Regions from separate parts of the Streptomyces sp. NPDC057280 genome, predicted to be linked through region 1. Evidence: predicted binding sites of a transcription regulator. Region 1 holds the regulator's gene; the other holds the start of a gene.
What was found. Region 1 encodes HspR, which represses chaperone genes until heat shock. Its sites were predicted from a motif close to TTGAGNNNNNNNNNCTCAA; they were not measured.

Region 1 (11,384 bases):
CACCCGCGCCGACGAGTCGCACGTCGTCGTCGGCCGCGGCCGGGACTACGACGACGTGACCCCGCACAAGGGCATCTACCGGGGCGTGCCCGGCGGCCCGCCGGAGGTGACGGTGGAGTTCACGCGCGTGGCGTGAGCCTCTCACGGCGTCCGCAGCGGCTCGTGTCGCCCTTCTCCCCTTTCCGGGGCGAAGGGCGCACAATCGCCGTCATGCCGACAGCGCGCCCGATCAGGCTCATGGCACTGTCCCTGACCGCCCTGCTGCTCGTCGCCGGCTGCGGCGACGACGGCGACGACCCCGGCAGCACGGCCCCGAAGCCACACAAGGACGGGCATCTCACCTTCACGCTGCTGACCCTGCACTGCGGGATCACGGGCGTGACGGGCTCCCACGCGGACGCCCCGCCCGAGGGACAGTTCTGCGCCGCACGGCTGCGGGTGGCGAACAACGACCCGAACTACCACACCTACGAGTCGGCCCGGCAGCGCATCGCGGGCGTCACCGGCGACCGGTCCCGGCCCGACGCCTTCGCGATGGCGGTGCGCCGCCAGTCGGAGAAGGTGCGGCTCGGCGGCCACACCCTCATGGAGGTCGAGCTCTGGTACGACGTCCCGAAGGGCGCGAAGGTCACCGGACTGCGGGTGTCCGGCGACAACGACCCGGCCGGCTTCACCAGCACCAAGCCCGTCGGACGGGCGCCGAACGGGGTGTTCGTCCCGATGACGCCCACCCCGCCGACCGCTAGTGCAACTTGATCTGGGCACAGGCCGAGGCGAGCTTCGCGGTGCAGATCTGCTTCACGTTGAAGATGCCGTCGGCGACGACCGTGCTCTTGATGTTGGACTTCGTCAGCGCGGACACCGTCACCAGCTGGGCCGGGATGTCCTTGTCGGTGGGGCTGTCGACGCGGTCCTGGGTGAGGGAGTCGAACAGGATGTCCTTGCCCTGGATCTTCGCCACGGCCATCTCGGCGGCGGCCTCGGCCTCCTGCGGGTAGGACTTGTAGACGCTCATGTACTGCTCGCCGGTGACGATCCGCTGCACGGCGGCCAGTTCCGCGTCCTGGCCGGTGATGGGCGGCAGGTCGGTCATGCCGGCCTCCTCCATCGCCTCGATGGCGGCGCCGGCCATGGCGTCGTTGGCGGAGTAGACGGCGGCGATGTTGTCCTTGCCGATCGCCGAGATCGCCTCGGCCATGTCCTTCTTCGCGATGGCCGGCTTCCAGCCGTCGACGTCGTACGTCTTGGCGATCGACACCTTGCCGGTGATCTCGGAGAGCGCGCCCGCCTTGAACTGTCCGGCGTTCGGGTCGGAGGGCGAGCCGTTGAGCATGACGATCTTGTCGGAAGTGTCGATGTCCGAGCCCAGCGACTCGATGAGCGTGCGGCCCTGCACCTCGCCGACGAGTTCGTTGTCGAAGGAGACGTACGCGTCGATGGGGCCCTCGGCGAGCCGGTCGTAGGCGATGACCGGGATGCCGGCGTCCTTGGCCTTCTTCACCATGGGGGCGATGGCGTGCGAGTCCACGGCGTCGAGCAGGATGACGTCGACCTTGTCGTCGATCATCTTCTGCATCTGGCCGGCCTGCTTCTTGGCGTCCGCCTCGCCGTTGGCGTAGACGGTCTGGCCCTCCTTGTCGGTGAGCTCCGTGACCTTCTTCTGGATGATCGGGTAGTCGAACTGCTCGTACCGCGTGTTCGTCGTCTCCGGCATCAGCACGCCGACGGTGACGTCGTTGCCCTTGGTCGGACTCGCGTCCGTACTGTCCCCCGTCACACCCAGGGCCCCGCAGGCGGTCAGCGACAGGGCCATCGAGGACACGGCCATGCATATGGCGGTACGACGCATTGGGGAGCTCACTTCTGGTGCCTTCCGGACGCGGGCGCAGCTTTGCGACCCAGATGACTGAAAAGCCAACGCGGCCCCGCCCCCCAGCGTCAAGCGGAACCACTTAACGAGTGCGCAACGCCACGCTCCGCTTGTTATGTGAAGAGATGACGGAACCGCCTCCAAACGCCCTTTACGGACTCTCCATTCAAGCGGAGCCCCGGCGGAGGCAAAGATCCGTACAACCAACTCCATTCCTCGCGAGTCGTGATCACGACAGCTTCTGCCGGCTGTTCCCCACCCGCTCAGAGGATCGAATGAAGTCAGCCAGACGTACGACGGTCACGTCCGCCGCCGTGCTCGCCGTGACCGGCGGTCTCCTCACCACGACCGCCGCCCCCGCCTCCGCCGCGACGACCTGCACCTCCCCGGTCTTCAAGCGCCAGTTCTTCGCGAACACCACCTTCTCCGGCACCCCGAAGAAGACGGACTGCGACAACGCGATCGACCAGACCTGGACGGGCGCCCCCGCCTCGGGCCTGCCGTCGGACAACTTCGGCGTCCGCTGGTCGGTGACGCGGGACTTCGGCTCCGGCGGGCCGTTCGCCCTCGCCGCCTCCGGGCTCGACGGGATACGGGTGTACGTCGACGGCGTGCGCAGGATCGACCTGTGGAAGAACACGACGACGACCGTCTCCAAGACCGTCAACGTCACCGTCCCGTCCGGCAAGCACACCCTCCGCGTCGACTACGTCAACTGGACCGGCAGCGCCAAGGTCAAGTTCGGCTACACACCCCGCACCTCGGCAACCGTCGACCAGGTCAAGCCCCTCACCCCGACCGGGACTTCGGTCGCCTACGACGCCGCGGCCGGCAAGGCCAAGCTCACCTGGGCGAAGAACCAGGAGATGGACCTCGCGGGGTACCGGGTCTACCGCCGCCTCAAGGGCGCCTCCTTCGGCAGCACCCCGCTCACCACGACCACCGCCACCTCGTACACCGACACCCCGCCCCCCACCGGCGAGACCTACTACTACGAGGTCCGCGCCCACGACAAGGCGGGCAACGCCTCGACCGGCACGACCGACCAGGGCGTCACCACCGTCGACCGCACCGGACCGGCCGCGCCGGCCGGGCTCAGTGCGCACGGGGATCTCGACGGGATGGTGCTGGGCTGGGACGCCGTGCCGGGCGCGGTGGGGTACGAGGTGTTCGAGAAGGACGCGGCGACCGGCTCGTACACCCTGCTGAAGTCGCTCACCGGCACCTCCTACCTGCACTACGTGGGCCACGACGCGACGCCGCACACCTATGTCGTGCGCTCCCTCGACGCGCTGGGCAACCCGGGCCCGTACTCGGCGCCGGTCACCTCCGACGGCATCGACCGGACCGCGCCGCCCGCGCCGTTCGGACTGGACGTGGTCACGAACCGCGGTGACGTGCACGTGAGTTGGAAGACGCCCGAGGCGCACACGCGCGACGAGCTGGACAACTACGGCCGCTTCACCGTGTACCGCTCCGTGGGCGCCACCGTCGGCGCCGACGCCGAGCGCATCGACTGCGACTACCTCACCACGCTCCACAGCGCCGAGGGCGTCTACGTGTTCGACTGCGACGACCCCACCTGGGCGTACGCCACGACCTACACCTACGCCGTCACCTTCACCGACGGGCAGGGCAACGAGTCCACCCCCTCCGCGCCCGTCACGGTGACGACCGCCGACCGGGTCCCGCCCGCGCCCGTCACCGGCCTGACCGCGACGCCCCGCGGCGACGGCATGCTGCTGCGCTGGAACGCGTCCACGGACGAGGACATCGACCACTACTGGGCCGCGCGGGGCGTGCGCCAGGCCGACGGCTCGTTCAAGGCGACGGACCCCTGCACCCGGAGCACCACCGACCCGCTGACCGCCCTGTGCATCGGCATCCCGGACGGCGAGAACGCCGCCTACGCGGTCTACGCCGTCGACAAGTGGGGCAACGCCTCGACCTGGACCGTCGTCGACGCCACGGAACTGACCATCACCCCGGGCGAGCCCATCGGCGCCGACTCCGGCGCGCTGTGGGGCAGCGGGGGCTGGACCATACCCGCGCAGAGCGAGAACGTCCTGTGGCACTGCTCGGGCGACATCTGCGCGGACATCACCGCCTACCGCGTCAGCCGCTGGAACGCCGAGACGCAGGCCTACGACCTGCTGGGCACCGTGGCCCCGAAGGACGGCGTCTACTACCAGTCCTACACCGACGCCACCATGCCGCTCGGCTCGATCTCCTACTACCGGGTCGTCGGCGTCCTGTCCGACGGCACCGAGACCGCCGCCGCGCACCCCTGGCAGATCCGGCCGGACCTCGTCTGAGCCCGACAGCCCCCCGAAGAACCCGAGGAACACGACTAGATGAATCACCCTCGCTTCACGACGGCCGCCGCCGCGAGCGCGGTCGTCCTGGCCACCGCCAGCACCCTGCTCACCAGCGTGCCCGCGTCCGCCGCGACGACCTGCGCCTCGCCAGTCTTCAAGCGGCAGTTCTTCGCGAACACCAGCTTCTCCGGCACCCCGAAGAAGACCGACTGCGACGACGCCGTCGACCAGAGCTGGAGCGGCGCCCCCGCCTCCGGACTGCCGTCGAACGACTTCGGTGTGCGCTGGTCGGTGACACGGGACTTCGGCTCGGGCGGGCCGTTCGCCCTCGCCGCCTCCGGGCTGGACGGCATCCGCGTCTACCTCGACGGCGTGCGCAAGATCGACCTGTGGAAGAACACCTCCACCACCGTGTCGAAGACCGTCAACGTCACCGTCCCGTCCGGCAAGCACACCCTCCGCGTCGACTACGTCAACTGGACCGGCAGCGCCAAGGTCAAGTTCGGCTACACACCCCGCACCTCGGCAACCGTCGACAAGGTCAAGCCCCTGACCCCGACCGGCACTTCGGCCTCGTACGCCCAGGCCACCGGCAAGGTCAAGCTGACGTGGTCCAGGAACAAGGAGATGGACCTCGCGGGGTACCGGGTCTACCGCCGCCTCAAGGGCGCCTCCTTCGGCAGCACCCCGCTCACCACGACCACCTCCACCTCGTACACCGACACCCCGCCCCCCACCGGCGAGACGTACTACTACGAGGTCCGCGCCTACGACAAGGCGGGCAACGCCTCGACCGGCACCACCGACCAGGGCGTCACCACCGTCGACCGCACCGCTCCCACCGGGGTCACCGGTGTCGCGGCGAAGGGCACCACCGCCGGCATCTCGCTGAGCTGGGAGGCGTCGGTGTCGAAGGACGTCCATCACTACGAGGTGTGGGCCTACCGCAACGGGGAGGTCGTCCCCGACGGACCGGAGCTCGTGTTCGGGACGTCGCTGCACTTCCCGGTGCCGGTCGACGACACGGGCGCGCTCTACGGCTTCACCGTGCAGGCCGTCGACACCGCGTCGAACGTCTCGCCGGTCTCCGGCGAGGTGGGCGCGAGCCGGGCCGTGGCCTCGGCGGCGGCCGCGCCGACCGGCCTCGCCACCGAGCCGCCCGCCGACGATCTCACGATGGTCACGTGGACGGCGTCGCCCGACGAGGTCGGCGGCTATCACGTCTACCGCCGGACCAGCCCCACGGGTGCCTGGACGGCCATCGGCTCCACCAACGGCACCGGCTGGGAGGACCGGACCGCGCCGGCCGGCAAGGCGTACTACTACGTGGCCACCGTGGGCGCGGACGGGCTGGAGTCGCTGCCCTCCGAGGAGATCTCCGCCGAGCGCGTCACCAAGGCGACCGCGGTCGGGCCGAAGGCGCCGCGGCTGACGCTGGTGACGAACGGGATACCGGGGCGTTCCGCGATCCAGGTCACCGCCGCGCCGGGCGCCGGCGACGAGGGGCGGCTGCTGAAGGGGTACTCCTGGGAGATCTCCGGGGCGTGCGGTGACAGCGGCACGCAGCTGTCGGCCACGGGGGCCATCTCCTGGGTCGCGCCCTACAACGGGCCGTGCATGGTGACCGTGTACGCCGTCGACCACTACGGCCGGGTCGGGTACGAAGGCGCCTCCCTGGAGTTCTTCAGCGGGCGGTGACATACGGGAGCGGGGCCCGGAGGACGACGATCCTCCGGGCCCCGCTCGCGTACAGCTGCCTAGTCCTTGGCCTTCTTCGGCCGCCAGACCACCAGCGCGCTGGTCTGCTGCACCTCCTGGTACGGCACCAGGTCACGCCGGTACGACGCGTGCACCGCCGCTTCCCGCTGGCGCATCGTGGCGGCGGCGCCTTCCAGGGCCGCCTCCATCTCCGCGACCCGGGACTGCAACGCCGCGACCTGGTTCTCCAGCTCGATGATGCGCTTGATGCCGGCCAGGTTGATGCCCTCGTCCTGCGACAACTGCTGCACGGTGCGCAGCAGTTCGATGTCGCGGGCCGAGTAGCGGCGGCCCCGCCCGGCCGTGCGGTCCGGGGAGACCAGGCCGAGGCGGTCGTACTGGCGAAGGGTCTGCGGGTGCAGGCCGGAGAGCTGGGCCGCCACCGAGATGACGTAGACCGGGGTCTCCTCGGTCAGTTCGTACGGGTTGCGTCGACGGCCGTCCATCACTCTCATGCTCCCTTCGCGGCCTGGAACAGCTCCGCCCGCGGGTCCTCGTCCGCGGTCGCCTCGCGATACGCCTCAAGCGCTTCACGAGCCTTCCCCGTCACGTCCTTGGGGACACTCACCTCGACGGTGACCAGGAGGTCGCCGCGGGTGCCGTCCTTGCGGACCGCGCCCTTGCCGCGGGCGCGCATGGTGCGGCCGTTGGGGGTGCCGGGCGGCAGCTTCAGCGTGACGGGCGGGCCGCCCAGGGTGGGGACCCGGACCTCGCCGCCGAGGGCCGCCTCCGCGAACGTCACCGGGACGGTCACCGTGAGGTTGTCGTCCTTGCGGCCGAAGACCGGGTGGGCGTCCACATGGACGGTGACGTACAAGTCGCCCGCGGGGCCGCCCCGTTCACCCGGCGCGCCCTTGCCGCGCAGGCGGATGCGCTGGTTGTCCGTCACCCCGGCGGGGATGCGGACCTGCATCGTGCGCGAGGACTTGGCGCGGCCGCTGCCCTTGCACTCCATGCAGGGGTGCTCGGCGATGAGGCCGCGGCCCTTGCAGTCGGGGCAGGGGTCGGTCAGCGAGAAGCCGCCGCCCGAGCCCCGGGCCACCTGACCGGTGCCGACGCAGGTCGGGCACACGCGGGGTGTGCCGTTCTTGTCGCCGGTGCCCGAACACGCCTTGCAGGGGGACTGCGAGGACATCCGCAGCGGGACCGTGGCCCCTTCGATGGCCTCCGTGAAGCTCAGCGTGACCTCGGTGTCGATGTCCTGGCCGCGCCGCGGCTGGACCCGGGTGCCCCCGGTGCCGCCGCGGTTGAACAGGCCGCCGAACACGTCGCCGATGCCGCCGCCGAAGCCGCCGGAACCCTGGCCGCCCTGGCCGCCACCGCCTCCGAAGAGGTCACCGAGATCGAAGTTGAAGGAGCCGCCGCCCGCGCCCGGCCCCGCGCGGAATCCGCCGTTGCCGAACAGTGCGCGGGCTTCGTCGTACTCCTTGCGCTTCTTGGGGTCGCCGAGGATGTCGTTCGCCTCGGAGATCTCCTTGAAGCGCTCCTCCGCCTTGGTGTTGCCCTTGTTGGCGTCCGGGTGGAACTCGCGGGCGAGCTTCCGGTACGCCTTCTTGATCTCGGCCTCGGTGGCGTCCTTGGGGACGCCGAGGACCTTGTAGTAGTCCTTCTCGATGAAGTCCTTGGTGCTCATCCTCGACGCCCCTCCTCTCGGTCGGTCCCGTTGACGTCAGCCCTCTTCAGAGCTGTTGTCCTTCTTCTCCTCGGTCTCGGCGTCCTCGGCCTTGACCGTCTGCGCACCCGGCTGCGGTTCGGCGACGGCCACCCGGGCGGGGCGGATGGTGCGCTCGCCGATGCGATACCCCGGCTGGAGGATCGCCACGCAGGTCGTCTCGGTGACGTCCGGTGCGTAACTGTGCATCAGGGCCTCGTGGATCGTCGGGTCGAAGGGCTCGCCCTCCTTGCCGAACTGCTGCAGACCCATCTTCGCCGCGACGGTCTCCAGCGACTCACCGACGGACTTGAATCCGCCGACGAACTCGCCGTGGTCCCGGGCGCGGCCGATGTCGTCGAGCACGGGCAGGAGTTCGGTCAGGAGGTTCGCGACGGCGATCTCCTTGACCGTGATCCGGTCCCGCTCCACGCGGCGGCGGTAGTTCTGGAACTCGGCCTGGAGCCGCTGGAGGTCCGCGGTGCGCTCCTCGAGCGCCTTGCGCACCTGGTCCAGCTGGGCCGTCAGACCGGCGATCTGTGCGTTTGCGTCCCCGGCCGGGGCCGCCCCCTCACCCTCGGGCGAGGCGGCGGTCTTCGGCTCGGCGTCGTCGGGGGTCGCGCCGGAGGGGACGTCGGGCTTCTCCTCGAAGCCCGGGGTCTCCTCCGTCACGCGGCACCGTCCTTACGGTCCTCGTCGACGATCTCGGCGTCGACGACGTCGTCGTCGGCCTTGGGGGCCTCGGTGCCCGCGCCACCGGCGGCCTGAGCGGCCTGGGCGTCGGCGTACATGGCCTGGCCGACCTTCTGGGAGACCGCGGCGACCTTCTCGGTGGCCGTGCGGATCTCGGCGGTGTCCTCGCCCTTGAGCGCGGTCTTCAGCTCCTCGACGGCGGACTCGACCTCGGTCTTGACCTCGCCGGGGACCTTGTCCTCGTTGTCCTTGAGGAACTTCTCCGTCTGGTAGACGAGCTGCTCGCCCTGGTTGCGGGTCTCGGCGGCCTCGCGGCGGCGGTGGTCCTCGTCCGCGTACTGCTCGGCCTCCTGGCGCATCCGGTCGACCTCGTCCTTCGGCAGCGAGGAGCCGCCGGTGACGGTCATCTTCTGCTCCTTGCCCGTGCCCAGGTCCTTGGCGGTCACGTGCATGATGCCGTTGGCGTCGATGTCGAAGGACACCTCGATCTGCGGGACGCCGCGGGGCGCCGGCGGCAGACCGGTCAGCTCGAACATCCCGAGCTTCTTGTTGTACGCCGCGATCTCGCGCTCGCCCTGGTAGACCTGGATCTGCACGGACGGCTGGTTGTCCTCGGCCGTGGTGAAGATCTCGGACCGCTTGGTCGGGATCGTGGTGTTGCGCTCGATGAGCTTGGTCATGATGCCGCCCTTGGTCTCGATGCCGAGGGACAGCGGGGTCACGTCGAGGAGCAGGACGTCCTTGACCTCACCCTTGAGGACACCGGCCTGGAGGGACGCGCCGATGGCGACGACCTCGTCCGGGTTGACGCCCTTGTTGGCGTCCTTGCCGCCGGTCAGCTCCTTGACGAGCTCGGCGACGGCGGGCATGCGGGTGGAGCCACCGACGAGGACGACGTGGTCGATCTCGTTGATGGAGATGCCGGCGTCCTTGATGACGTTGTGGAACGGCGTCTTGCAGCGCTCCAGGAGGTCCGCGGTCAGCTGCTGGAACTGGGCGCGGGTGAGCTTCTCGTCGAGGTGCAGGGGGCCCTCGGCGGAGGCGGTGATGTAGGGCAGGTTGATCGAGGTCTCGGTGGACGAGGACAGCTCGATCTTCGCCTTCTCGGCGGCCTCGCGCAGACGCTGCAGCGCCATCTTGTCCTTGGCGAGGTCCACGCCGTGGCCCGACTTGAACTGCTGGACCAGGTAGTCGACGACGCGCTGGTCCCAGTCGTCACCACCGAGGTGGTTGTCGCCGTTGGTGGCCTTCACCTCGACGACGCCGTCGCCGATCTCCAGGAGGGACACGTCGAAGGTGCCGCCACCGAGGTCGAAGACGAGGATCGTCTGGTCGTCCTTGTCGAGGCCGTAGGCGAGCGCGGCCGCGGTGGGCTCGTTGACGATACGAAGGACGTTGAGACCGGCGATCTCACCGGCTTCCTTCGTCGCCTGGCGCTCGGAGTCGTTGAAGTACGCCGGGACGGTGATGACCGCGTCGGTCACCTTCTCGCCCAGGTAGGCCTCGGCGTCCCGCTTCAGCTTCTGGAGGATGAACGCCGAGATCTGCTGCGGGTTGAAGGGCTTCCCGTCGAGCTCGATCTTCCAGTCGGTGCCCATGTGGCGCTTCACGGACCGGATGGTCCGGTCCACGTTGGTGACCGCCTGGCGCTTGGCCACCTCGCCGACGAGCACTTCGCCGTTCTTCGCGAAGGCGACGACGGACGGCGTGGTCCTGGCACCCTCGGCGTTGGTGATGACGGTGGGCTCGCCGCCTTCGAGAACGCTGACGACGGAGTTAGTCGTGCCCAGGTCGATGCCGACCGCACGTGCCATGGTTGATTCCTCCAGCTGACTTGAGTGGAACGGACTCAAGTGTGCATGACGCCCGCGGATGGGTCAACAGACCTGAGTCTGTGAGGCTCAACTCTTATCCGTTCCTTACACGCAATGGGGCTCTGACCTGCGGCGATACCGGTCGAGGAGTCCCGGAGGACTTCACCCGCAGCAGGGCGAGTACGACGACCAGGGCGCCCGAGGCCACCCACAGCGCCCCCGTTCCGCCCACCCATCCGAGATGCTCCAGCACCCCGACGAGCACCCCGGCGAAGGCCCCGAGCCCGAGCAGCACCACCGTCCCCTGCGGGGTCAGCCCGAGCCTGCGCAGCCGGTGCCCGAGATGGTCGGGCCCGCGCCGCCCGGCCAGCCGCCGGGAGACGACGACCAGAAGGACGTCGGCGACGGCGACGGCGTTGAGCGCGAACAGCACGCCCGCGCTGGAGGCCGCCTCGTGCCCGGTCCGCGCCACCACGCCGGCCGCCGCGAGCACGAACCCGGCGAACAGCGCCCCACCCGAACCGAGCCCCACGCGCGCGGGCGGCCAGTTGTGCATGAGGAACCCGGTCAGCGCGGCCGCCAGCACGCTCAGCAGCACCGCGAGCCCGTCCATCACCTCGGCCGCCACGCAGGCGCCCACCCCGAAGGCGGCGACGACCCCGACGGTCCCGGCGAGTCCGTCGGCATGGTCGAGTGCCCGGAACCCCAGGGCCACGAACACGATCCAGCCCACGGCGAGCACCCCACCGACGACGCCGGTCTCCTCGTACGGCACCACGCAGGCCGCCGCCACGGCCGTACCGACGCAGAGCACGCGCGCGCGGACGCGCCACAGGTCGGCGGCGAGGCCGAGGGCGGCGACAGTGCCGGCCGCGACGAGGAGTTCCCCGCCGCCCGGGGGCGCGACGTGCGTCCGCTCCCCCGCGGCCACGACGGCGCAGGTCGCGAGCACCACGGCGACGCCCCCGGAGAGCGGCACCTTGCGCTGCTGCCGGCGGCGGTCGACGAGACCGAGGCGCAGCGCGGGGGCGCGGAGTACGGCCGCCAGGACGGCGGTCAGCAGCAGGGCGGTCGTGGCGGCGGCGATCCCATAGAGCACGCGTCTTAAAGTAGTCACGAATGTACCAATTTGGTACGAATAACACGTTCGGATTGCCACACACTCGCCATCGGCCCTTAAGGCAACCCTCAGCGACACAGATCACCGCAGTGCTGGCTACAGTGCGGACGACGATGCGGGTACCCTCAAGAGGACTGCATAAGTTACCGCTTAGTAATCT
Region 2 (11,384 bases), on a different contig from region 1:
GCCTCGGCCGTGTCGACCGCCGCAGGACCGTCGCCCGCGGTCTGCACGAGGAATCCCTCGGCGCGCAGCCGGGTCGCGATGGCCTCCACGATCGTCGGGTCGTCCTCGACCACCAGCACCCGGCGCTGTGCGCCCGGGGTGGCCGTAGCCGTGCCGTTGTGGGAGGTGTGTGTCTGCTCCATCGCCCGCCCCAAAAGTTGCTTTCCGGAATCAGTGGGGTGATTCCGCTCTCTGGCTTGCCTGCGCATGCTTGCGATTGACGCTTGAATGATCTGCGTCAGGTGAGCAGGGTACGGGGAGTCACCGCGCCAGGGCTATCCAGGTCGGACGCCGAGATGCACGACGTCCGGAACGCCCCGGGCAACCGGGATCTCTTCGGTACGCACCTGTTGGAACCCGGCATTCCATAGGGAACTTTCAAATTCCGGCGAGGGCTGCGCCGACCACACCGCCAGTACGCCGCCCGGCGTCAACGCCCTTGCGCAGCTGGCCAGTCCGGCCGGTGCGTACAGCCCGTCGTTGCCCTCGGTGACGGTCCAGCCGGGTCCGTTGTCGATGTCCAGGCACAGCGCGTCGTACGTGTCCGATGTCTCATGGACGTAAGTGACTAGATCCGTTTCCAGAATCTTTGCGCGTGCATCCGCCAGGGCCCGCGCGGAGAGTGCGGACAGCGGGCCGTCGCGGTGCCAGTCGACGATGGCCGGTTCCCGCTCCACGACCGTGATCCGGCCCCAGCGCGGATTCTCGGCCGCGTGCGCGAGCGAGAAGCCGACACCGAGCCCGCCGATCAGCACGCTCGGCGCGGGCCGGTCGTCCAGCGCGGCGAGCGCGGCGTCGACCAGCAGCCGCTCCGAGCGGCCGTCGGAGGTGTCCATCAGGAAACAGCCGTTGGCGATGATCTGCAGCAACTGACCGTGCCGGCGCAGCACGACCTCGCCGTGCGGGCCCTCGCGACGGTCCAGGACTTCAGGGGTGTCGTACGAGATGGGCATCGGGTCATTTTCGCAGTTCGGCGGTCTCTGTACAGGCAATTGAGGTGGCGGGGGCGCATCCGCCGCCTCTGGGGCGGTGGTTGAGAACTGTCTGTGAATCCGGGGCAGCGTGGCGCCGGTCACAGACAGCCGGTGGGTCGGGCGCGAATCGTGGGGTGAAACGGAAGGAGTGCCTCGCGGTGGAACGGACTGAGACGGCCGGTCTTCCGGATGCCGCCGAGCTGCTCGACGGCATCCCGAGTCAGCGGGCGGCGGCAGCGGCACCGGCACCTGGATCGACAGCGGCGCCCGTCGCTCGACCGGCTCCGGTGCGCCCCCGCCCCTGGCGCATCCTCCCCACCCCCACCGGGACCCCCTTCACCTTCGGGTACGCCGCCGTCCTCGCCGTCACCTCACTCGTCACCGAGTACGCCGACCCCGGCCTCGTGCACCGCCTGCTCCAGGCCTCCAGCACCGATGTGGACCACCTCGTGCGGACGCCGGCACTCGTGCTGCCGGCCAGCGCGCTGTGGATCGCGGGCGGGCTGCTCTCGCCGTACGCCGTCGGCTTCCTGCTCGTCCTGACCGCGCTGGAGCGGCGGATCGGCGGTGCGCGGACGGCGGTCGTCTTTCTGCTGGGGCACGTCCTGGCGACACTGGCGACCGAGGTGCCGGTGGGGCTCGCGGTGCTGGCCGGGCACCTGCCGGACAGCTCGCTGCACCGCCTCGACTACGGCATCAGCTTCGGCGTCGCCGCGAGCTTCGGGGCGCTGGCGGGGCTGCTCCGGCCGTGGCTGCGGTGGCCGCTGCTGGCGGGGTTCGGGTGGATGCTGGTCCAGGACCTGGTGGCGTTCAGCGATCCGCTGAGCGACTGGGGGCACCTGTTCTCGCTGGTGATCGGGGTGGCCTGCTGGCCGATGGTCAGGCGCTGGGCGGGAGTTGGTCCAGGAGCTCGGTGACGATGCCCTGCGGGGTGTGCCGGGCGAGGTTGCGGTACTGGGTGCGCTGGAGGAAGTCGGACAGGTCCAGCTTCTCCAGGCAGACGGGCACGAGGCGTACGTCCCCTTCGATGGAGTGCCGGTACAACTCCCGGGCCTCCAGCATGCAGTACTTGCTCTCCATGTACTCCTTCGACAGCAGCAGCACCCCGACCGCGGACTTGGCCAGGTTCCCCATCAGGTCGTCGAGCCAGTCCTCACCGACCCCGATGGCGCCGTGCCGGCGGAAGTCGAAGACGTTCTGGAAGCGCTCGTTCAGCAGCTGCGAGAACGTGGCGGCGTGGTCGTGGTTGGCGGAGGCGTAGCTGAGGAAGACGCGTTCGTTGCGCTTGGCGGCGGAGCGGAAGTAGTCCAGGGCCTGCGCGGTGCTGCCGATGAACCGGGGCTGTTCGTCGATGACGCGCAGGTGGGGTTCGACGGCCGCGACGAGGCTGTCGGGATCGTCCCAGCGCACGATCGCCTTGCGGTGGCCGGTCGGGCTCCCGCCGTAGAGCGTCTCCTCCGGCGTCCCGGGGGCCCGGGGCGAGACGATCGGCATCGTCGGGACGAACTGGCCGTGGGTGAAGGCGGCCACGAGATGACCCCGTACGGTGTCCAGGTCGACGATCACCCAGTCGCAGGCCCGTAACCGGGTGATCAGGTCGAGGTCGAGACGGGGCGGCCAGGGCAGGACGACGGGCTCCCAGGAGTGCTCCTCCAGGGCCTCGGTCAGGGCGGGCGTGGCGGACCTGTTCTCGGGCGACACGACCAGACCGACCCGGCGCTGGTGGTGGGACCGCCGCCGCTGGGCCGACGCCGACACATGTGCCTCGGCGAGGAAGCCCCGGTAGACCGACTCGACCTTCCCGGGCAGCGCGGAGTGGGTCGCCGCCTCGGTCTCCTGGGCGTCGTACGGCACGAGACGCACGCTCTCCGGAGCCCGTAACACGGGCAGCAGCCGCTGGTCGTGGAAGACCACGGCCGGCTTGCGGGCCCGCACCGCCATCCCCAGTTCCAGCCGGAAGTAGCGGGCCATGTGCCGCAGCCGGGGCAGCAGATGCACTTCGCGGGGGTCGCCCGGCAGCGGATGGATGCCGACGAACCCGTCCGCGTCCCGGATCATGCGCTCCAGGCGGACGGGGCTGGTGAAGGAGACCGCCTCGTCGACGCGGAACGAGACGTCCTCGGCGGAGCTGAGCAGCTCCCAGAAGTACAGGTTCTCGGCGGGGGAGTGGTAGCGGTGGCTGAGGAAGACGTTGAGCCGGGCCGGCGACTCCATCAGGCGCCTCCGGGCCCCTGCGGCGGCGTCGCCCCGCCCGGCACCCCCGTCGGCAGCCCCGGGAGCACCGGCGGCGCGGGCGGTTCCGTCTGCTTCAGGCGGTTGTACACCGCGTCGAACGTGAAGCCCGAGACATAGCCGACGGCCAGCACGAAGAACAGCAGGCGGCGGACGCCCTCGCCGGCCAGGATGTCGGGGGACGCGGCCAGTTGGGCGGAGACGAAGAGCAGGAAGGCGATCCCGCCCGCCGACATGCCGAGGACCGCCGTCCGCGCCCAGTGGGTCTCGCGGTCGAAGACGGTCCGGGTGATCGCCCCCGAGGTGCCGGTGGCCAGCGCGCCCACGATGAGCGCGGTGAGGTTGACCGCGGTGCTCGACTCGACGGCGTACGTCAGCGGAATGGTCGCGAAGCCGAGCAGGAGCAGCAGCATGCCGGTGACCGCGCCGAGCCCGGCCCGCAGGGTGGCGCCCCGCCGGGACCTGGCCTCCTCGCGCTGCTTCTCCTCGCGCCGCTCCCGCTGCGTGCCCAGCAGCCGCACCAGCCGCCGGGCGCTGCCCGGACCCCACTGCGCGCCCATGGCGGACACCTCGTCCGCCGTGGCGTGATGGGTGGACCGGTTCATGGTCTCCCAGACCTTGCGGGCGGATCCGCCGAAGGAGGCCAGCGGATACAGCGGTATCCCGAACGCGAGGCAGATCATCCCCGTGACCAGCGTCGAGCGGCCGCCGCCGACCAGGACGACCCCGTCGACGTCGCGCAGCGACCGGTAGAAGCTGACCTCCCAGTCGTTGCCCGGCTCGTAGCGCAGGTCGAAGACCTCGGGCCGCTTGTCACGCAGCGGGAAGTCGATGTCGCCGTCCTCGTAGGGCGGCCGGACCTGGACGGAGCCGTCCGGCAGGTCCTCCCGGGTCAGGAAGCCGGCGACGACCCGGCTCTCGACGAACTGCGCCTCGCTGGAGTACACGATGATCCGGCACCCCTCGGCCGCGAGCTCCGCGCCGATCTCCTCGCAGGCCCTCAGCGCGGCGTCCGCGTCCGTCAGCGGCGGGTCCAGCCGCCGCCCCGGATCGGCGCTCCCCATCACAGCGATCAACGGCCCCATGAGCCATCCCCCCTTCACGCCGGCTCAGAATACGGCGTGCAGGAAGTTCTCTTCCGTCAGTTCCCGCCCCGCAAACGGGCGTTGGCCAGGGCCGTCGCCAACGCGTTGTCGGTCGGCCGGGGTTCAGGTCCGGGCACGGTCACTCCGGCGTCCACACGTACGGCGTGGTCGTCGTCACCGCCGTGAAACCCAGGCGGCGCAGGATGGGCGCGCTGTCGTCGGAGGCGTCGACGTGCAGGTACGTGACACCCCGGGCGGCGGCGAGGGCGGCGCGGGTGGCGACGAGCGCGCGGTAGATGCCCAGGCCCCGCCACGCGGCGAGCGTGGAGCCGCCCCACAGGCTCGCGAACCCGGTGCCCGACCGGAAGGCCAGCCAGGCGGCGGAGACGACCTCACCGTCCGCCTCGGCGACGTAGACCGCGATCTCGTCGGGGGCGGCGGCCACCCGGCCGATGAGGTCGTCCGCGAGCCACCCCCGGTCCTGGCCCCACACGGCCGACTCCATGGCGGCGATCCGCCGCATGTCCGCGTCGGCGGTGACGCGCCGCAAGGTCACACCGGCCGGCAGCACCGGCTCCCGTACGGCCATGTCCGCGGCCCGGCCGATCAGCACCGTCTCCCGGTCCTCCGGTACGAATCCCGCCGCGCGGAGTCGTGCGGTGAGGTCGGCGGGGGTGTCGTGGCCCCGGGTCTTCCACTCCACCGCCTCACCCCGCCCGGCGAAGAAGTCCCGCTGCCGGGCGATCAACCCGTCCAGCTCCTCGCCCTCCAGGCCGAGTTCGCTCGGTCCGCTCACAAACCCGCGGAACTGCCCGACGATCCGCAGCAGCGGCCCGTCCTTCTCGTACGTCACCCCGGCCGGCGGAGTGGGCGGCGCACCGCGCATCTGGTCGTCGTAGGCGGCGAGGAAGGTCTGTGTATCGGTCACGGGGTGAACGTACGGGGTCTCGGGGAGAGGGCAACTTCTTTTCCCTGCCCCTGGGTTCAGCGGCCGGTGTACCCCGGGTTCAGCGGCCGGCGTACCCCGGGGTTCAGCGGCCGTTGTACCCAGCCGCCCGGTTCAGTCCCGGTTCACCTCGTCCCCGGTTTCGGCCCCGGTGTACTTCGCACTCGTCAGCGGCGCAGACACCGTCCAGCCCAGCGACTCGTACAACGCCCGCCCCTCCGGCGTCCCCGCCAGCACGCACCGTTCCGCCCCCTGTTCCCGTGCCGCCCGTTGGAGCGTGCGCATGACGAGGGTGCCCAGACCGCGGCGCCGGTGGGCGGGGGACGTGGCGATCTGGTCGGCGACCGCGGTGGCGCCGGTCGGGGCGAGCTGGCCGCGGGCCGCCCAGGAGCCGTCGGGGGCGGCGATCATCGTGCGGACGACCCCGCCGCGGGACCAGGTGCGCTGCCGGTAGCCGTCCGGAACCCGCAGGACCGCCGCGTCGCGCACCAGCGGGAGGGTCATCAGGTAACCGGGCTCCGGATCGATCCACCAGCCCCCGCCCAGCCAGTCGCCGACCACGGCCGGGTCCCGGAACACCTTGAGCCACACCCCGGCACCGGTCACCGCCTCGGCGACCTTCCGTACGGCCGCCTCGTCCACACCGTCGCCGACCGCGCCGAAGACATGCCGGGTGACGTGCCCGTCCATGCCCATGTCGATCGTGCAGCCCCAGGGTTCCGGCGTCGGCGGAGCGGCCCCGCGCGAGACGACCCACCCGTCCACCCAAGCCCGCACGGTCTCGTCCACGGCATCTCCTTGTAATGGGTGGAATGCATAAGTGGTCATTACCGTTGTTGACCATACGCGGCCCGTCATCCACGTCGACAGAGGTGATCGCTCACAGCGAACGCAGCCGGGGGAACAATCGAAGGCTCACGTGCATTGAGTCGGCATAGCTCAACTTGACTGCCGAAGGGGAGATCATGGCTTCGACGTCCACACCGCTCACTCTGCCTGTGCTGCCGCTCGACGACGAGGTCGTGCTGCCCGGAATGGTGGTGCCGCTGGACCTGAACGACGCCGACGTGCGGGCCGCGGTGGAGGCCGCCCAGGCCGCCGCCCGTTCGGAACCCGGCAAGCCCAAGGTCCTGCTGGTGCCGCGGATCGACGGAACCTACGCGAGCACCGGTGTGCTCGGCACCGTCGAGCAGGTCGGCCGGCTGGCCGACGGCGACCCGGGTGCCCTCATCCGGGGCCGGGGCAGGGTGCAGATCGGTGCGGGGACCACCGGCCCGGGCGCCGCCCTGTGGGTCGAGGGGACCACGGTCGACCAGGCCGTCCCCGAACCGCTGCCCGGCCATGTCGCCGAACTGGTCAAGGAGTACAAGGCGCTCGCCACCGCCTGGCTGCGCAAGCGCGGCGCCTGGCAGGTCGTCGACCGCGTCCAGGCCATCGACGACGTCTCCGCGCTCGCCGACAACTCCGGCTACTCGCCGTTCCTGACCACCGAACAGAAGGTCGAGCTGCTGGAGACCGCCGACCCGGTCGCCCGCCTCAAGCTCGCCACCCAGCAGCTGCGCGACCACCTCGCCGAACAGGACGTCGCCGAGACCATCGCCAAGGACGTCCAGGAGGGCGTCGACAAGCAGCAGCGCGAGTTCCTGCTCCGCCGCCAGCTCGAAGCCGTACGCAAGGAACTGCGCGAGCTCAACGGCGAGAAGGAGGGCGAGGAGTCCGACGACTACCGCGCCCGCGTGGAGGCCGCCGACCTGCCGGAGAAGGTGCGGGAAGCGGCCCTGAAGGAGGTCGACAAGCTCGAGCGGTCCTCCGACCAGTCCCCCGAGGGGTCGTGGATCCGCACCTGGCTCGACACCGTCCTCGAACTCCCGTGGAACGAACGGACGGAGGACGCGTACGACATCCAGGGCGCCAAGGCGATCCTGGACGCCGAGCACGCGGGCCTGGAGGACGTGAAGGAGCGCATCACCGAGTACCTCGCCGTGCGCAAGCGCCGCAGCGAGCGCGGCCTGGGTGTCGTGGGCGGCCGTCGTGGCGGTGCCGTCCTGGCGCTCGTCGGGCCGCCCGGTGTCGGCAAGACCTCGCTCGGTGAGTCCGTCGCGCACGCCATGGGCCGCAAGTTCGTCCGCGTCGCCCTCGGCGGTGTCCGCGACGAGGCGGAGATCCGCGGCCACCGGCGTACGTACGTCGGCGCACTGCCCGGCCGGATCGTGCGGGCCGTCAAGGAGGCCGGGTCCATGAACCCGGTGGTCCTGCTCGACGAGATCGACAAGGTGGGCTCCGACTTCCGCGGCGACCCCGCGGCGGCCCTCCTGGAGGTCCTGGACCCGGCGCAGAACCACACCTTCCGCGACCACTACCTGGAGGTCGAACTCGACCTGTCCGACGTGGTGTTCCTCGCCACGGCGAACGTCCTGGAGGCCATCCCGGAGGCCCTGCTCGACCGTATGGAGCTGGTCCGCCTCGACGGCTACACCGAGGACGAGAAGGTCGTCATCGCCCGTGACCACCTGCTCCCGCGCCAGCTGGAGCGGGCGGGCCTCGACAAGGACGAGGTCACGCTGGAGGAGAGCGCGCTGCGCAAGCTCGCCGGCGAATACACGCGCGAGGCGGGCGTCCGCACCCTGGAGCGGTCCATCGCGCGGCTCCTGAGGAAGGTCGCCGCCCAGCACGAACTGGGCGAGCGGAAGCTGCCGTTCACCGTGACGGACGCGGATCTGCGGGACCTGATCGGCCGTCCGCACCACGTCCCCGAGTCCGCCCAGGACCCGGCCGAGCGCCGCACCGCGGTGCCGGGTGTGGCGACGGGACTGGCGGTGACGGGAGCGGGCGGCGACGTGCTGTACGTCGAGGCGTCGCTGGCCGACCCGGAGACGGGCGCGGCGGGCCTGACCCTCACCGGTCAGCTGGGCGACGTGATGAAGGAGAGCGCGCAGATCGCCCTGTCCTTCCTGCGCTCGCACGGCGCCGAACTGGAGCTGCCGGTCGGTGACCTCAAGGACCGGGGCGTGCACATCCACTTCCCGGCGGGCGCGGTCCCGAAGGACGGCCCGAGCGCGGGCATCACGATGACGACGGCACTGGCCTCACTGCTCAGCGGCCGACTGGTCCGCACGGACGTGGCGATGACCGGCGAGGTCTCCCTGACCGGCCGGGTCCTGCCCATCGGCGGCGTGAAGCAGAAGCTGCTGGCCGCGCACCGGGCGGGCGTCACGACCGTCATCATCCCCAAGCGCAACGAGGCCGACCTGGACGACGTGCCCGCCGAGGTGCTGGACAAGCTGGAGGTCCACCCGGTGACCGACGTCCGCCAGGTCCTGGAACTGGCGCTCTCCCCGGCGACGAACGGGGCGACGCCGGAGGTTCCGGTCGCGGCGTGACGGACGTGACCGGATGAAGTGAAGGCCCGGGTCCCGTGAGGGAGGCCCGGGCCTTCGCCGTGCGTGGGCGGGTCAGCCGTTGGCCAAGGCCTGCACCCTGTCCAGAGCCCCGTTGAACTTGTCGTGGTCGCCCACGGTCGGTCCGGAGGAGGTGTACTGCCACATGGTGTAGTACCCCCACCCCGCCGGCAGCGTCCCCACGGTCGACGCGTAGCGCGCGATCCACAGCGGGTTGGCGCCGGCGAAGCCGGCGTAGTTGCCCGTGCACTCGGTCCACCAGCTGGCGGCCGTGTAGATGACGGCGTCGCGGCCGGTGCGGGCCTTGTAGCGGTTCAGGAAGTCGCGGATCCAGGTGACCATCGCGCTCTGCGTCTTGCCGTAGCAGGAGTCGCCGTACGGGTTCCACTCGATGTCGAGGGCGCCGGGCAGCGTCCTGCCGTCCTTGGACCAGCCGCCGCCGTGGTCGACGAAGTAGTCCGCCTGCGTGGCGCCGCCGGTCGTGTCCGGGGTGGCGAAGTGGTAGGAGCCGCGGATCATGCCGACGTTGTAGGAGCCGTTGTACTGCTGGGCGAAGTAGGGGTTCGTGTAGTACGTGCCTTCGGTCGCCTTCACGTACGCCCATTTCACCCCGCTGCTCCACAGCGTGGACCAGGCGACGTTGCCCTGGTGGCCGGAGACGTCCACGCCCTCGGTCTGGGTGGCGCGGGTGTCGCGGGGCGTGCCGTTCCGGCCGTCGTGGGCGAGGACGCCGATGCCCATGTACGCGGAGCCGCGGGCGGGGATGTCGGCGGCGGGGGAGGGGGCGGCGGCCAGCAGGGTCCCGGCGAGGGCGGCGAGGGCCGTGAGGAGGAGACGTACCGGTCTGGGTCTGGGCCTGGGGCTGGGTCTGTGCACGGGCATGCGTGCCTCCGGAAGGCGCGGTGGGGGAACGTACCGGAACCGTGGGGGGTGTTCTGGCGTGGTCATGCCAGTAAGTGCCTGGTAACGAAGCTACGCACGTAGACGAGCACGAGGGAAGAGGGGCCGGAGGCTGCCGTTGGTCTAAGCCTGCGAAATACTGGCCGAGCTGCGGCGATGACGGCATTTGGCGGAAACTTTCACGACCGGGAAAACCGAGGCAGGGACTGACGTGCACGAAGACGCGAACGGCGGCGGACGCGGGGCCGGCTCCGCCGTGTCCGGGAGTGGTGTGAACCAGCCCGGGTTCCTGGCGCTGGAACGCGAGTTGACCGTGCTGCTGCGGCGGGCCCGGGCCAACCAGGGCGAGATGGCCCGCGAGGTCCACCCGGATCTGGAGTCGTCCGCGTACGGGCTCCTGGTGCGCCTCGACGAGTACGGCCGCCAGCGGGCCACGGAACTCGCCGCGTACATCGGCGTCGGCAAGGCCACGATGTCCCGGCAACTGCGGGCTCTGGAGGACCTGGGCCTGGTCACGCGCGCGCCGGACCCCGCGGACGGGCGTGCGTGGCTGGTGGAGTTGACGGAGGAGGGCCGCTCACGGGTCGGCCGGGTACGGGACGCACGCCGGGCCCGGTACGCGGGGCGGTTGGCGGACTGGGACCCGAAGGAGGTCTCCGAACTCGCCCGGCTGCTGCACCAACTGAACCTGGGCATGGAGAAGTAGGCGCGGCCCTCAGAGCTCCGCGAACACCACCGACGCGTCGTCATGCCGCTTGCTGCGCCCCAGGAACGTCCGCTCCGCGTCCGCCCCCTCCAGCTCCCGCACCCGCGTCACCAGCGCCTGGGCGCCCTCCTTGCGTACGAAGGTGAAGAGGTCCGTCCAGTCGCCCTCGCGGAACTTCTCCACCCACCGGGTCGCCCCGTCCGTCAGGGCGGCGAGTGCTCTCACCTCAGCGCGCCGGATGACCCCCGTCACCGCCCGCTCCGCCACGGAAGGGTCGGCCGCCGCCGTGAAGAAGCCGCCCTCCTTGTTGCGCAGATGCGCGTCGATGTGCGCGTCGGTGGCGAGGGCCTCCCGGGGCAGCAGGGCCAGCCGGTCGTCCAGGAGGGCCGTCACCGCCCCGCCCGGCGACTCCACCAGCAGCGCCGAGTCCGACAGGACCAGGTACTCCAGGGCCTGGTCCGACCAGCGCGCCAGCACCACGGTTGCCTGTGGTGTGCGTGGGTGAGAAAGGTCACAGGTGTGCGCATGGGAATCGGCGGTACGCGCAACGGCGAGGCTCAGCGCCTCGGGCAGCGGAACATCCGGGAGGGAAACGGTCAGTTCGGTCAGCGCGCCGCCCAGACGTGAGACGAACCAGGGGACGGAATGCAGACAGCCTGTCGGGCCCTTCGGCGGTGTGACGCCGTCCAGGACCACCAGTGCCCCGCCCCGTCCGGAGGCCGCAAGGCCGACGCTCGCGAAGTCCTCGTTGGGGCGGGTCGGATCGCCGGGCTCCGATACGAGTTCAGTACGCATCCGGCCAGTCTGCACGAGCCCTTCACAGGGTTCACGAAAGGCTGGCATCGGTCGCCGAATCGGCGCAGGTGCGCAGGTCAGGCGTCTGGTTTGGGCGGGAATGATTCAGTCCGGGCAGGCGCGGCGGCAGATGATGCCATCGCGCGCCCCGGACGTCCAACCGGCCGACCGCGCAAGGGCCCTGACTGTGCCACGGGAACTTGCTCCCCAACTCCCGTCCGGGGTTCACTCCTTCGAGTGGCGGGTCGGGTGATGCGCGACCACCGCCGACTGGCGCTGGGAGGGTCGGGAACTGTACCGGGAGTACTC

Region 2: the regulator HspR is predicted to act here: its motif matches at 6,201-6,219, upstream of lon (endopeptidase La).

Annotation. Positions count from the first base shown of each region.
Region 1 covers NZ_JBHUYR010000013.1:24,828-36,211, reverse strand. Annotated here, with positions in the region: gene ACFUO4_RS41055 (transglutaminase N-terminal domain-containing protein) at 1-136, shown strand, start outside; gene ACFUO4_RS41050 (hypothetical protein) at 211-756, shown strand; gene ACFUO4_RS41045 (substrate-binding domain-containing protein) at 743-1,849, opposite strand; gene ACFUO4_RS41040 (fibronectin type III domain-containing protein) at 2,146-4,185, shown strand; gene ACFUO4_RS41035 (PA14 domain-containing protein) at 4,225-5,886, shown strand; gene ACFUO4_RS41030 (heat shock protein transcriptional repressor HspR) at 5,946-6,392, opposite strand; gene dnaJ (molecular chaperone DnaJ) at 6,398-7,579, opposite strand; gene grpE (nucleotide exchange factor GrpE) at 7,616-8,269, opposite strand; gene dnaK (molecular chaperone DnaK) at 8,266-10,104, opposite strand; gene ACFUO4_RS41010 (MraY family glycosyltransferase) at 10,199-11,203, opposite strand.
Region 2 covers NZ_JBHUYR010000003.1:989,187-1,000,570, forward strand. Annotated here, with positions in the region: gene ACFUO4_RS23150 (response regulator transcription factor) at 1-182, opposite strand, end outside; gene ACFUO4_RS23155 (spermidine synthase) at 315-992, opposite strand; gene ACFUO4_RS23160 (rhomboid-like protein) at 1,172-1,930, shown strand; gene ACFUO4_RS23165 (toll/interleukin-1 receptor domain-containing protein) at 1,893-3,227, opposite strand; gene ACFUO4_RS23170 (hypothetical protein) at 3,227-4,330, opposite strand; gene ACFUO4_RS23175 (GNAT family N-acetyltransferase) at 4,470-5,216, opposite strand; gene ACFUO4_RS23180 (GNAT family N-acetyltransferase) at 5,391-6,065, opposite strand; gene lon (endopeptidase La) at 6,242-8,656, shown strand; gene ACFUO4_RS23190 (lysozyme) at 8,729-9,556, opposite strand; gene ACFUO4_RS23195 (MarR family winged helix-turn-helix transcriptional regulator) at 9,786-10,280, shown strand; gene ACFUO4_RS23200 (protein phosphatase 2C domain-containing protein) at 10,290-11,075, opposite strand.